2 regions of the Undibacterium sp. Ji22W genome follow, and region 1 is predicted to be linked to the other one. Evidence: predicted binding sites of a transcription regulator. Region 1 holds the regulator's gene; the other holds the start of a gene.
The links. The regulator sigma-54, encoded in region 1, starts transcription at its own class of promoters, with help from an activator protein. The targets are predictions, from matches to a motif close to TGGCANGNAANCTGCTTT.
Positions count from the first base shown of each region.

Region 1 (6,790 bases):
AAGCTATCAGTCGAAGACAATGTCAGAGCAGTGCTCGAATTGCAAAGTAATGAGTCTGGTCAAGCGTTATCAAAAATTGAGATTGATAAACGCCTCAATACATTGTTAGAAGAGTTGCAAATCGATGGCTTGCGTGAGAACCCTGCGCGCGCTTTATCCGGTGGCGAACGACGTCGGGTTGAAATCGCCCGAGCATTAGCTACCAACCCCCGTTTTGTATTGTTAGACGAACCGTTTGCGGGCGTTGATCCGATTGCTGTCATAGAAATTCAACGCATTGTCCGCTTTTTGAAGGAGCGTGACATCGGCGTTCTGATTACAGATCACAATGTGCGCGAAACTTTAGGTATTTGCGATCGCGCTTACATCATCAATCAAGGCTCCGTCTTAGCAAGCGGGCGTCCAGACGAAATCATCACCAATGAGACGGTAAGACGCGTCTACTTGGGCGAACATTTCCGCATGTAAAGAACGCGAAGACGCCATGAAGCAAAGCCTACAGCTACGTACTTCGCAACATCTCGCGCTGACCCCGCAGTTGCAACAGTCCATACGCTTATTACAATTATCAACCCTAGAATTGCATCAAGAGCTCGAAGTCTTGCTGATAGAAAACCCGATGCTGGAACGGGTGGACGATGCCTTAGACAACGCGGTCCGCCTGCTCGCGGACGGTACACTGAACAATGCAACGAATCAAAGTGAAACCGAATTCAAAGCCGTAGAAAATACATCTTCGGAAGCAACAGAAACCTCAGCCAGCGCTGATGCTGCTGAAGCTTCGGCGGAAGCAGAAGTGCCGAACAGTGCTGACGACTGGAGTTTCGACGAAGCACCTGCATCGGGCTCGAAGAATAACGATGAGGAAGATGGCAGGCCGCAATTAGAAGCGGCGCAGACCACCTTACGCGATCATTTACTTGAGCAGATGCGCATCTCTATTCGTGAGCCACGTGATCGCGCTCTGATTGAACTGGTGATCGATGCCATCGACGAAAATGGGTATTTGTGTGAATCTTTAGAAGATATCCATGCTGGCTTGCCTATCGATTTATGCGTGGAATTGGAAGAACTGCAATTTGCCTTGAACATGTTGCAAAGTTTTGAGCCTGAAGGTGTGGGAGCACGCAATACGGCCGAATGTTTAGCGATTCAAATCAAACGCTTCCCGAAGATTCCATTTGTAACCCGTCGGCTAGCGCTACAAATTGTTCAGGAATACTTAGCGCTGTTCGCACAGCGAGATTTCACGAAATTACGGAAATTTTTACATTGCGACGATGAAGATTTGCGCGAAGCACAAGTTGTGATTCGCCAATGCAATCCTAAGCCTGGCCTGGCATTTGCCGCAGCAAAATCGGATTATGTGGTGCCCGATGTTGTTGTTAAAAAAATTGGAGACGATTGGCAAGTTATGCTCAACCGAGACGTGATGCCGCGTCTGCGCATAAATCACATGTATGCCAACTTAATGAAGCAACAACGTGGCGATGGAAGTCTCAATCCGCAATTACAGGAAGCTCGGTGGCTGATCAAGAATATGCGGCAACGATTCGACACGATATTGCGCGTTGCACAAGCCATAGTGGAAAGACAATACAATTTTTTCACGCACGGTGCGGTGGCAATGAGACCCCTTGTTTTGCGCGAAATAGCTGATACACTAGGATTACACGAGAGCACTATTTCGCGTGTGACAACTCAAAAGTTTATGCTGACGCCACACGGCATGTTTGAGTTGAAATATTTTTTCGGCAGTCACGTCGCAACGGAAACTGGCGGTGAAGCATCTTCCACAGCGATACGGGCGCTGATCAAACAATTAATAGGAGAAGAAGACCAGAAGAAACCTCTCTCGGATAGCAAGATCGCCGACATATTGGGAGAACAAGGAATGGTCATCGCACGGCGCACTGTTGCCAAATACCGCGAAGCTCTGAAAATTCCCCCAGTCAGTCTACGAAAATCTTTTTAAACAGTTCTTGAATTATTGCTTTCTAACGTTATATATGATTTAGCTCAAAACCATTTATTACCAATGAGCGATTGTAGTAACGAGTTCGAAAAATGCTGATTAAGCATAGCAGGGACATCAAGTTTTCTGTGCGAATCACAGCTGCACCTTAGGTACAGTGAGTATCGCTAAGGAAAATTGATTGCTCGGTAGCTTTAACAAATTTTTTAAGTTTAGATAGCAAATAAAAGCAATATCACCATAGGAGCGCAGTATGAATCTCACCATCAGTGGACACCACGTCGAAGTAACTCCTGCAATTCGTGAATATGTACAAAGCAAGCTAGAGCGGGTAAGACGACACTTCGATCAAGTCATTGATATCGCCGTTATTTTGACGGTTGATAAGCTCCGAGAAAAGGAAAAACGCCACAAAGCGGACATTAATTTACATCTCAGTGGAAAAGATATCCATGTTGAAAGCTTAGCGCATGATCTATATGCGGCCATTGATGCCTTGGTCGACAAACTCGATCGCCAAGTAATTAAACATAAGGACAAAATTCAAGAACATCAACACGATGCAATTAAATATATTCCTGACCCAGCTTCAACACAAACAGATTAATTATTGAATTTCTGATTCACAATTCCGATTCACTGCAAGTGATGACCTGAGGACGCTTTTTAGCGTCCTTTTTTATTGTGCCTTCTGCTATCCAGAGCACTGAGTTAAAATCTCTCTATAACTAATTTCTCTGAAAAACATATGAGCTCCCACGTCATAACTGAAATCAAAAATCACATCGGCATCATTACTTTAGACAGACCGAAGGCACTCAATTCCCTATCGCTGGAAATGGTACGCACGATCACCGCCAGCTTGCTAGCCTGGCGCGACGACCAAAATGTGCGCGCCGTATTTATACAAAGTAGTAGTGAAAAAGCCTTCTGCGCTGGTGGCGATATCCGTTTTTTCTACGATGTTGGCACGCAAACCCCCATGCAAGACAGTGCCCTCTTAGAAGACTTTTTTACCGAAGAATATGCACTCAATCACTTAATTCATTTCTACCCAAAACCTTACATCGCTCTGATGCATGGCGTCGTGATGGGTGGTGGCATGGGGATTGCCCAATCAGGTGTATCGAGTCGCCTGCGAATTGTCACCGAACGTACCAAAATGGCGATGCCTGAAGTGAATATAGGTCTATTTCCCGACGTTGGCGGTGGTTATTTTTTAAATCAAACGCCAGGACAGATCGGTGCCTATTTAGGTTTGACCGGAGAAATTATACAAGCAGCAGATGCGATCTACGCGAACTTGGCAGACGTGTATATTCCGAGCACATCGATACCCGATTTGATGCAACTAATTGAGACTTCGAGCGCTGCTGATATACGTCAGACTATACGTGAATTTGCCGCACAATTTGCCCCGCAATTTGCAATTGAAGGCTGCCAATTAGCGACGCACAAAACGTTGATTGATCAACATTTCAGCGCAAATGAACTTACAGCGATTGATACTTCCTTGCGCGCGGACAGCTCACCATTTGCGAACACGACATTAGCAACGATGGCTAAACGCTCTCCACTCATGATGGCAGTTACGCTAGAACAATTACGTCGTTGCCAGCAAATGACGGTCGCCGAATGTTTGCGTCTAGAGCGTACCATGGTTCGCCACTGCTTTAAGCATGGCGAGGTATTGGAAGGGGTACGTGCTTTAGTGGTCGATAAAGATAATTTGCCGCGCTGGTCGCCTACTAACATTGCCGAAGTGAACGCTGCCTTGGTGCAAAGTTTTTTCGATGAAATTTGGCCAGCTTACGCACATCCGTTGGCATATTTGCGCTAAGCATCTAGTGCGCGAAAGCACGATCAGCAATTCGTACGAATTCTCCATATAAGGTTCAGTTTTAATTGCTTAGCCTGCACAAATTTGTGTGCAGGCTGGCTGTCCTATATCGATTCTGCTAGGCCTTTACTTACTTCAATAATCCAAATACTTTGCCAATAATTTTACTGCCCGTCCCTATTGGATCTTGGCGTATTTTTTTCTCTTCTTCAGCAATCATGGTGTATAGAGCATCCACTGCACGACCTGATACATAGGACTCAACAGTTGCCTCATTCTCTGGCACTGCTCCCATTTTTTGCGCCTTGCCCATCACTGTGTTGTATTTATTTGCTAATCCAACTTTATCGGTAACACCTTTCACTATTGGGGAAAATTTGGAACCTAATGCAGTCGACGTTTTTTGTCGAAAGAAGTCTGTAACCGAAGTATCGCCACCAGTCAAAATATTTTTTGCATCGGTCACCGACATACTCTTAATTGCGTCGAGCAACAATGGTTTTGCCATCGGCACCGCAGACTCTGCTGCGCGATTCATAGCAATCACCAATTCGTCGAGTTGCTTACTTTGTCCACTCAATTTCAACAATGGCTTTGCCTTCTCTAGGATTGATGGCAGCGGAATTTTTACTTTATCATTCCCTAAAAAACCATCGGCCGCACCGAGTTTGCCGAGCGCAGCATTCGCACCTTGTTCCAGCGCAGCCTTGAGCCCGCTATTTGCATCTTTATTGCTCAATTGACTCAGATCCGCGGCGCAGGCTGAGAAACTCAACAGTAACGAGGCCATGATCATTGAGGTTCGTTGCAGTGAAACTGTGGCTGAAGCTGCAGACACAGTCAGGTTCGAGAACGAAGTACGCATAACAGTTCCTTTTTCAATTTGGATAAATAGTCAAACTTCTTCTATCAAATACAAACGGCGATGTTCACGAATCGCAAAACGGTCGGTCATGCCAGCGATGTAATCGGCGATTCGACGCGCTTGTAGCAGCTGTGCTTGATCATCCTTTTTTGCAACCCTATAGTCTGGGGGTACTAAACTTGGCTCAGCCATCATCAAAGTAAATAATTCACGTACGGTATTCTTAGCCTTGTTACTCATACGGTTGACCAGATAATGCCGATATAGGTGTTCATACAAAAATGCTTTGAGCGCTTTTGCTTCTTGATACATATTGTCGGAAAAAGCGATCATCGCGGGCATGTTACGAACATCCGCGATCGACTGTGGTTTACACTCCGCAATTCTTTGTTCAGAAGTACTAATTAAATCTGAAATCAATAGATTGATCATACGTCGTATCGTTTCAGCAATGGCGCGTCGCCCTGAAATTCCAGGATAAGTTGAATCAACTTCCCGCCTAAAACGAGCATAGCAATCTACTTCCATCAGCTGCGATTCGGTCAGTAAGCCGGAGCGCAAGCCATCGTCAATGTCATGATTGTTATAGGCAATTTCGTCCGCTAGGTTGGTTAATTGTGCCTCTAAACTTGGTTGAGTTTTGTCTATAAAACGCAGTCCCAACTCACCTAATTCTCTAGCGTTATTTAGTGAACAATGCTTAAATATGCCTTCACGAGCCTCGAATGTTAAATTCAAGCCCTCGAAGCTGGCATAGCGCTCCTCCAACACATCAACCACTCGCAGACTTTGGAGGTTATGTTCAAAGCCCCCATAATCCTTCATACAGGCATTTAAGGCATCCTGACCAGCGTGGCCAAACGGCGTGTGACCAAGATCATGTGCGAGCGAAATCGCTTCAACCAAGTCTTCATTCAGGCGTAAGTTACGTGCAATAGAACGGGCAATTTGAGCGACTTCGATGCTGTGAGTTAAGCGGGTGCGAAATAGGTCTCCTTCATGATTAACGAAGACTTGCGTCTTATATTCAAGACGACGAAATGCAGTGCTGTGAATGATCCGATCACGATCTCGTTGAAACTCGGAGCGTGAAGGAGGCGCTGGTTCCGAAAATCGCCGCCCCTTAGATTGCGCGGATTGTGCGGCATAAGGAGCAAGCTCATGATCGGAAAACATGTTTTTCATTCCTTAGCTAGTGGTAAATTCTTCCGAATGAGTCGATTGAATAGGCTATTGGATACAAGCTCGTAATGTCGCCAGCAGCTTGTCTTTTGGGACTTCGGTAATCACACTGCTTCCTAAGGGTTTCAACAAAATGAATTTGATTTGACCGCCTTCATTTTTCTTGTCTACTTCCATCAGCTCCAGCCAGGTTTGTTCACCCAAGTCGGGTGCGGTCGTTGGTAATCCTGCTGCTTCGACCAATTGCACAATTCGCGTCCTAGTCACAAAATCAATATAACCTAGCCGATACGATAAATCAGCGGCCATGACCATACCACATCCAACCGCCTCTCCATGTAGCCAAACTCCATAACCCAAACCAGACTCAATTGCATGACCAAACGTATGCCCAAAATTCAAAATCGCGCGTAATCCACCTTCGCGTTCATCTTGCCTAACTACATTGGCTTTGATTTCGCAGGAGCGCAAAACAGCGTAGGACAAAGCATCCATATCTTTGGCACGCAATTTTTCAATATTATTTTCTATCCAAGTAAAAAAACCTGAATCAATAATAGCACCATGCTTAATGACTTCCGCTAACCCTGCAGATAATTCACGATCAGGTAAAGTATTCAAAGTACTGATATCTGCAATCACCGCTTGCGGTTGATAAAACGCGCCTATCATATTCTTACCGAGTGGGTGATTAATTCCTGTCTTACCACCGACGGAAGAATCCACTTGTGCTAAGAGGGTTGTAGGAATCTGCACGAAAGAAATTCCGCGCATATAAGCTGATGCTGCAAAACCGGTCATATCCCCAATAACGCCACCACCTAAGGCAAGCAGAGTCGTTTTACGATCACATTTCTTGGCAAGCAAGGCATCAAACACTTGCATAAGGCTTTCCCAATTTTTATGCTCTTCGCCATCAGGCAAAACG
Region 1 covers NZ_JBMPOU010000005.1:18,394-25,183, forward strand. The annotation lists gene lptB (LPS export ABC transporter ATP-binding protein) at 1-468, shown strand, start outside; gene ACO0KW_RS19385 (RNA polymerase factor sigma-54) at 485-1,975, shown strand; gene hpf (ribosome hibernation-promoting factor, HPF/YfiA family) at 2,229-2,582, shown strand; gene ACO0KW_RS19395 (enoyl-CoA hydratase/isomerase family protein) at 2,724-3,815, shown strand; gene ACO0KW_RS19400 (DUF4197 domain-containing protein) at 3,946-4,680, opposite strand; gene ACO0KW_RS19405 (deoxyguanosinetriphosphate triphosphohydrolase) at 4,711-5,856, opposite strand; gene aroKB (bifunctional shikimate kinase/3-dehydroquinate synthase AroKB) at 5,911-6,790, opposite strand, start outside.

Region 2 (6,790 bases), on a different contig from region 1:
TTCGATACATTCGTTGAAATTAAAACCGCACCAATGCTCGAATAGCTTCACCAACTTGCTGCATTTCATGAATCTTCAAAGACTGTGCTTCATCAACTCGCTGTAATTCGGGCAAAGCAAACATGGGCATTCCACTTCCCAATAATTTCGGTGCCAGATATAACAGTAATTCATCGACACACCCGGCTTGAATCAAGGCACCACTCAATTTTGCACCGGCTTCCACATGCAGTTCATTGACTTGCTCGCGCCCTAATACATGCATTAGTTCAAGCAAATCTACCTGAGAGTTTGTTGACGGTATCGCACCAGGCAAAAACCGCAATTCAGCACCCATACTCTGTAGGGCGTTTTCTCGTTCGACATTTTTTATCGCATGAAAAACCGTTACTTCACCGCTCTGAAAAAGTTTTGCGTCGATGGGCATACGTAGCTGCGAATCCACGATAAGCTTACGCGGTTGATGGGCCGGCACTTTCTCATCGCCCGGCAAACGCACTGTCAATTGAGGATCATCCGTCAGCACAGTGCCGATACCAGTTAAAATCGCGTCTGCCCGAGCGCGCCAGCGATGCCCATCTTCCCGTGCAGCTGCATCGGTAATCCATTGGCTTTGCCCATTTGGTAACGCCGCAAATCCATCAAGACTCGCCGCCATTTTCAAACGCACCCAAGGCCTGCCGGTCTCCATACGCTTAAAGAAACCAATATTCATCTCGCGTGCTTGCGTTGCCAGCAAACCATGCGCAACCTCAATCCCTGCGTCACGCAACATGGCAAATCCGCGTCCTGCTACTTGCGGATTAGCGTCTTCAATCGCCGCCACTACGCGCGCAAGACCCGCTTCAATTAAGGCATTCGCGCAGGGTGGCGTTCTACCAAAGTGGCTGCAAGGTTCTAACGTCACATAGGCCGTTGCGCCCTGCACAGAGTTACCCTGTGCAGCTGCATCACGCAACGCCATCACTTCGGCATGCGCTTGTCCGACGGGCTGAGTCCATCCCTGCCCCAGAGTCACTCCATCTTTAACTAAGACACAACCAACCTTAGGATTAGGCGAAGTCGCCATCGTGGCACGAGAAGCTAACTCCAGTGCCTGACGCATATACGCATGATCTTGTGGCGAGAATTTTGGCAAATAACTCATCAGGTGTTTTGTACGGTAATAGTCGGAAATTTACTACTCATGTCTTTCGCTTTATCGGCGACTTTAATCGCCACTTTGCGTGCGATCTCTTTATATATAGTCGCAATCTGTCCATCTGGATCAGCGACTACGGTAGGTTTACCCGAATCTGCTTGCTCACGAATTGCCATCGTCAACGGCAAGGCGCCCAAGAATTCCACACCATATTCCGCGCACATTTTTTCACCGCCGCCAGCGCCAAAAATAGCTTCGGTATGACCGCAATTGGAACAGACATGCGTACTCATATTTTCAACGATGCCGAGAATAGGTATCCCGACCTTTTCAAACATCTTTAAGCCCTTACGGGCATCCAGTAAAGCAATATCCTGCGGAGTAGTCACGATCACCGCACCCGTGACTGGGACTTTCTGCGACAGGGTTAATTGAATGTCGCCCGTGCCCGGTGGCATATCTACAATCAAATAATCCAGATCACGCCAATTGGTCAACTCCAATAACTGCTGTAAAGCTTGCGTCACCATAGGGCCGCGCCACACCATAGGCGAGTCAGGATCAATCATAAAACCGATCGAAGACACTTGAACACCATAGTTTTCCAATGGCTCCATCGTCTTGCCATCGGCTGATTCAGGGCGCCCATTGATCCCCATCATCATAGGCTGGGATGGGCCATAAATATCCGCATCCAATAAACCCACGGACGCTCCTTCTGCAGCTAGGGCAAGTGCAAGATTCACTGCGGTCGTCGATTTACCGACACCGCCTTTACCAGAAGCCACCGCGATAATATTCTTCACATTAGGCATTAGCTTGATACCACGTTGCACGGCGTGTGCCACAATTTTACTACTGATATTGACCTGTACTTGTTGCACGCCAGACAAGCCAGACAAAGCCTTCTTAATTAATCCCGTTACTAGATCAAACTGACTTTTAGCTGGGTAAGCCAACTCCACATCTAGGCTAACAACACCCGCCCGGATCTGGATATTTTTGATGGATTTCGTCGAGATGAAATCCTTACTGGTATTCGGATCGATCACCGACGATAAAGTAGTTTTGATTTGCTCGATTACTGGATCTTGATTTATTGCCGACATACGATTCTCCGTTGAATTTCCGCAAGTCTAACGTAATTTATGCCAAATCTCTGAGATAACCCTGTAGTCAAACTGCCTATAACGGCACAAAAATAACCATAAAACTGACAATTTTTCGCAAGCTGCAAGTGAACACCTGACAAAATTTGTCAGAAAAACGTAAATTAATTACCATAAAATTAATTAAAGCATCTAAAACCCCGTATTTTAAAGCTGGCACATCACTTGCATAAGAGAGGACGTAGCAAGCAGTTTCACCGAATTTTTAATTTAATCTCAGGGAGCACTATTATGAAATCTACACGCGTACAACAAGGTTTTACATTGATCGAATTGATGATCGTCGTTGCAATTATCGGTATCTTGGCAGCAGTTGCTTTGCCTGCATACCAAAACTACACGAAAAAAGCGAAGTTCTCTGAAGTTGTATTGGCAACAAACGGTACAAAAATTGCCGTTGAAATTTGTGCTCAGGATAAAGATGTTGCTCCTATCGCTGCTTGCGGTCCAGCAACAGCACTTGATCCAAATGGCGTTCCAGCTAATATTGGAGCATCAGGACGTGTCAACTCAGTAACAACATCAGCAGCTGGTGTTATTACGGCGACTGCAGAAACTGGCAATGGCTTAACTGGCGAAACATACATTTTGACCCCAACATATGCTGCTGGTAAAGTTAACTGGGCAGTTGGCGGTACATGCAGAACAGGTACACCAGCAATTTGCTAATATTGCGATCTAGTTAAAAAGTTAAAAAACCCACTTCGGTGGGTTTTTTTTCGTCAATACGAAAGACTCTCTGAAACACTCTGAATTAACCTATTGACGCAACATGTGGATCAAACACCCATATTCAAAGCACAAATCACAAATCACAACACAAATAGATGATTCATCCAATATTTAATGTGTAAGTCATCAATATGCGAACACGACGAAATAAACATTTATTAGCATTGTAAACTTCGAAGTAGTTAAAAGTTGACGATGATGTTCAAGTCACTTTAGTTACCTATTCGCTGTTAAAATAGCGTCTTTCCTCCTTAATTAAAAGCAATCATTCATTATGAGCCGCAAGCTGTTCGTCACTACTGCCCTTCCCTACGCTAACGCCCCTTTTCACCTCGGCCACATCATGGAATACATCCAGGCTGATATCTGGGTTCGTCATCAGCGAATGTCGGGGCATGAAGTTAACTTCGTTTGTGCTGACGATGCGCATGGTGCGCCGATTATGATTGCTGCTGAAAAAGCAGGCATCACACCACAAGAATTTGTTGGTCAGATTGCCGCTGGACGCAAGCAGTATCTCGATGGTTTTCATATTGAATTTGACAACTGGCATTCGACCGATGGCGCGGAAAATCATGAACTATCACAAGATATCTACCGTAAACTGAAGGCTGCGGGTTTTATTACCAGCAAAACGATAGAACAGTTTTATGACCCGGTTAAGAACATGTTCTTGCCGGATCGCTATATCAAAGGTGAATGTCCAAAATGCGGCGCGAAAGATCAGTATGGCGATTCTTGCGAAGTATGTTCGGCGGTGTATGCACCAACGGATTTAAAAAGTCCCTATTCCGTATTAACTGGTGCAACACCAGTGATGAAGTCATCCGAGCATTTTTTCTTCAAATTATCGGACGATAAATGCGTAGAATTTTTGCGCGGCTGGGCTTTGCAAGACAATCGTCTGCAATCAGAAGTCGCCAATAAATGCAAAGAATGGCTAGAAGGTGAAGGCGGTCTCGGCGATTGGGATATCAGTCGCGATGCGCCGTATTTCGGTATCGAGATTCCTGATCAACCGGGCAAATATTTTTATGTATGGCTCGATGCGCCAGTCGGCTACCTCGCGTCACTAAAAAATTATTTCAATAAAACCGGACGTGATTTTGATGCTTTTATGGCAGATCCGACGACTGAGCAGATTCACTTTATCGGCAAGGACATTACTTATTTCCATACGCTGTTTTGGCCTGCGATGTTGAAATTCTCTGGTTACAAAACACCAGACAATGTGTATGCACATGGCTTCGTGACGGTCTCTGGCGAAAAAATGTCTAAGTCACGCGGCACCGGCATTTCGCCTTTGCGTTATCTCGACATCGGGATGAACCCAGAATGGCTGCGTTACTACTTCGCAGCAAAATTGAATGCCAAAGTTGAAGATCTGGATATGAATCCGGATGACTTCGTAGCACGCGTTAATTCTGATTTAATCGGCAAATACATCAACATCGCCAGTCGTGCAGCAGGTTTTATTACCAAACGTTTTGATGGTGTCGTCAATACAGCATGGGCGACAAGTGAAGATGCCTTCATCCAAAATCTACGCAAAGTCTCGGGCGATATTCAAGCGCTGTATGAAGCGCGCGAATTTGGCAAAGCCTTGCGCGCCGTGATGGAGCAAGCCGACATCATCAATGCCTACGTGGATGCAAACAAGCCTTGGGAATTGGCAAAGCAAGCTGAGAATGATGCGAAATTGCAGGAAGTTTGCAGCCGCTTGTTAGAAGCCTTCCGTATTTTGACCGTGTTCTTAAAGCCTGTGTTGCCGCAGTTAGCGAGTCAAGTTGAAGCGCAATTGAATATTGCTCCGCTCAACTGGGCAAGCGTCAATACGCCACTACCAGATCAGCACAGCATCAATCCTTACGTGCATTTGATGCAGCGCGTTGATATTAAGATTTTTGATCAATTGTTTGATGCGCCAGTCACCGCTACTACAGCTACGGAAGCAGTGGCGAGCGCACCGAGCATAGAAGCTTTAGCCGAAGAAATCAAAATTGATGACTTCGCCAAGATCGATTTACGTATCGCTAAAATCGTCAATTGCGAACACGTCGAAGGCTCGGACAAACTCTTGCGTCTGACTTTAGATGTGGGCGAAGGCAAAACACGAAATGTGTTCTCTGGCATCAAGTCTGCCTATCAGCCAGAACAATTAATCGGTAAATTCACCGTCATGGTCGCCAATTTGGCGCCACGCAAGATGAAATTTGGCATGTCCGAAGGAATGGTCTTAGCAGCTTCTGCAGCTGACGAGAAAACAAATCCGGGTTTATATATTCTTGAAGCATGGCCTGGTGCTGAACCTGGTATGCGCGTTCGTTAATATCTTTTTTACGCTATGGACATCGTCATACGCGAAGCCAATACAGCAGATGCGCCACTCTTGGCGCATCTGACCCGAACTTGCTGGGCAGGTAAAGTAGCAGCCACCTCATCCGGACATCATGAAAGTAGTGACAAAGTCGCCGAAGAACTAAATCAAGGCGGTGGCTTTATTTTGCTAGTGGATGAAGAGCCAGCCGGTTCGGTGCGCTGGCTCCCCGTCGATGGCGAAACCAGCACATGGGAAATGCGCCGCATGGGTATCCTTCCTGCTTTCCGTGGTGAAGCCCTCTCACAGCATTTACTTGAAGCCGTGATTCATCAGGCACAAACTTCCGGTGTCGAAGAATTACGTTTAGGTGTACGCACTGATCAGCCGCGCTTGGTCGATCTTTACACCGCCTACGAATTTGAACTTGCGCCCGAGCTCGAATACGCGCATGCCAACCCGAATGAACCTATGCCGCATGTGATGCGGCGTTTTCTCCGATAAATATCGAGCATCCATTTCTGACTGTTTTGAGGAGATGGTTTTCACAGGAATCTCTATGAGCACTTCTATTCCACAACGCATAAATGATCTTCGTGGTGCAATGTCAAAACACGGTGTGCAAGCCTGCTTGATTCCCTCCGCAGATCCACATTTATCAGAATATTTGCCAGCACGCTGGCAAGGCCGAGAAGTATTTTCTGGCTTCACTGGCTCCGTTGCGACCTTGATTGTCACCGCCGATTTTGCAGGACTTTGGGTCGATAGCCGTTACTGGTCACAGGCCGAAATCGAATTGGCCGGAACTGGCATCACGATGATGAAAATTCGATCAGCTGCAGCGACCGCACACATTGATTGGCTGGCACAGCATTTACAAGCCGGCCAAACGCTAGTCGTCGATGGCAATGTCCTCGGCTTAGCCAGCGCCCGCGCCTTGCAAGCCGCGTTAGCACCGAAGCAAATTATTCTCAATACCCAACTCGATATCTTGGATGAAGTCTGGAGTGACCGTCCCGCCTTACCAGATGCCCCCATTTACGAGCATCTCGCTCCCTTTGCCGTCGTCAGCCGCGCCGAGAAACTGGCCGCCGTGCGTGAACAAATGCAAGCTAAAGGTGCGAACTTGCATTTTGTCTCAACCGTCGATGACATCGCTTGGATCTTCAATTTGCGTGGCGCTGACGTTAACTATAATCCTGTCTTTGTGTCCCATGCATTGATAGGCTTGGATAGTGCAACGTTGTTTGTGCCACTGAATAAAGTATCTCCACAAATCACTACGAACTTGGCCAAGGACGGTATCACTTGCCAGCCTTACGAAAACGCAGCCAGTGCACTACAAAATCTCAACGCCAGCGCGACCCTGCTGATCGATCCACGCCGCATTACTTATGGTTTTCAGCAAGCAATTGCGAAAGACGTCAAGGT
Region 2 covers NZ_JBMPOU010000003.1:656,648-663,437, reverse strand. The annotation lists gene ribD (bifunctional diaminohydroxyphosphoribosylaminopyrimidine deaminase/5-amino-6-(5-phosphoribosylamino)uracil reductase RibD) at 20-1,147, opposite strand; gene apbC (iron-sulfur cluster carrier protein ApbC) at 1,147-2,250, opposite strand; gene ACO0KW_RS15355 (pilin) at 2,542-2,979, shown strand; gene metG (methionine--tRNA ligase) at 3,317-5,371, shown strand; gene ACO0KW_RS15345 (GNAT family N-acetyltransferase) at 5,387-5,863, shown strand; gene ACO0KW_RS15340 (aminopeptidase P family protein) at 5,919-6,790, shown strand, end outside.
Region 2: ACO0KW_RS15355 (pilin) is a predicted target of sigma-54. The motif match lies at 2,465-2,482, and genes of this name have one in related genera.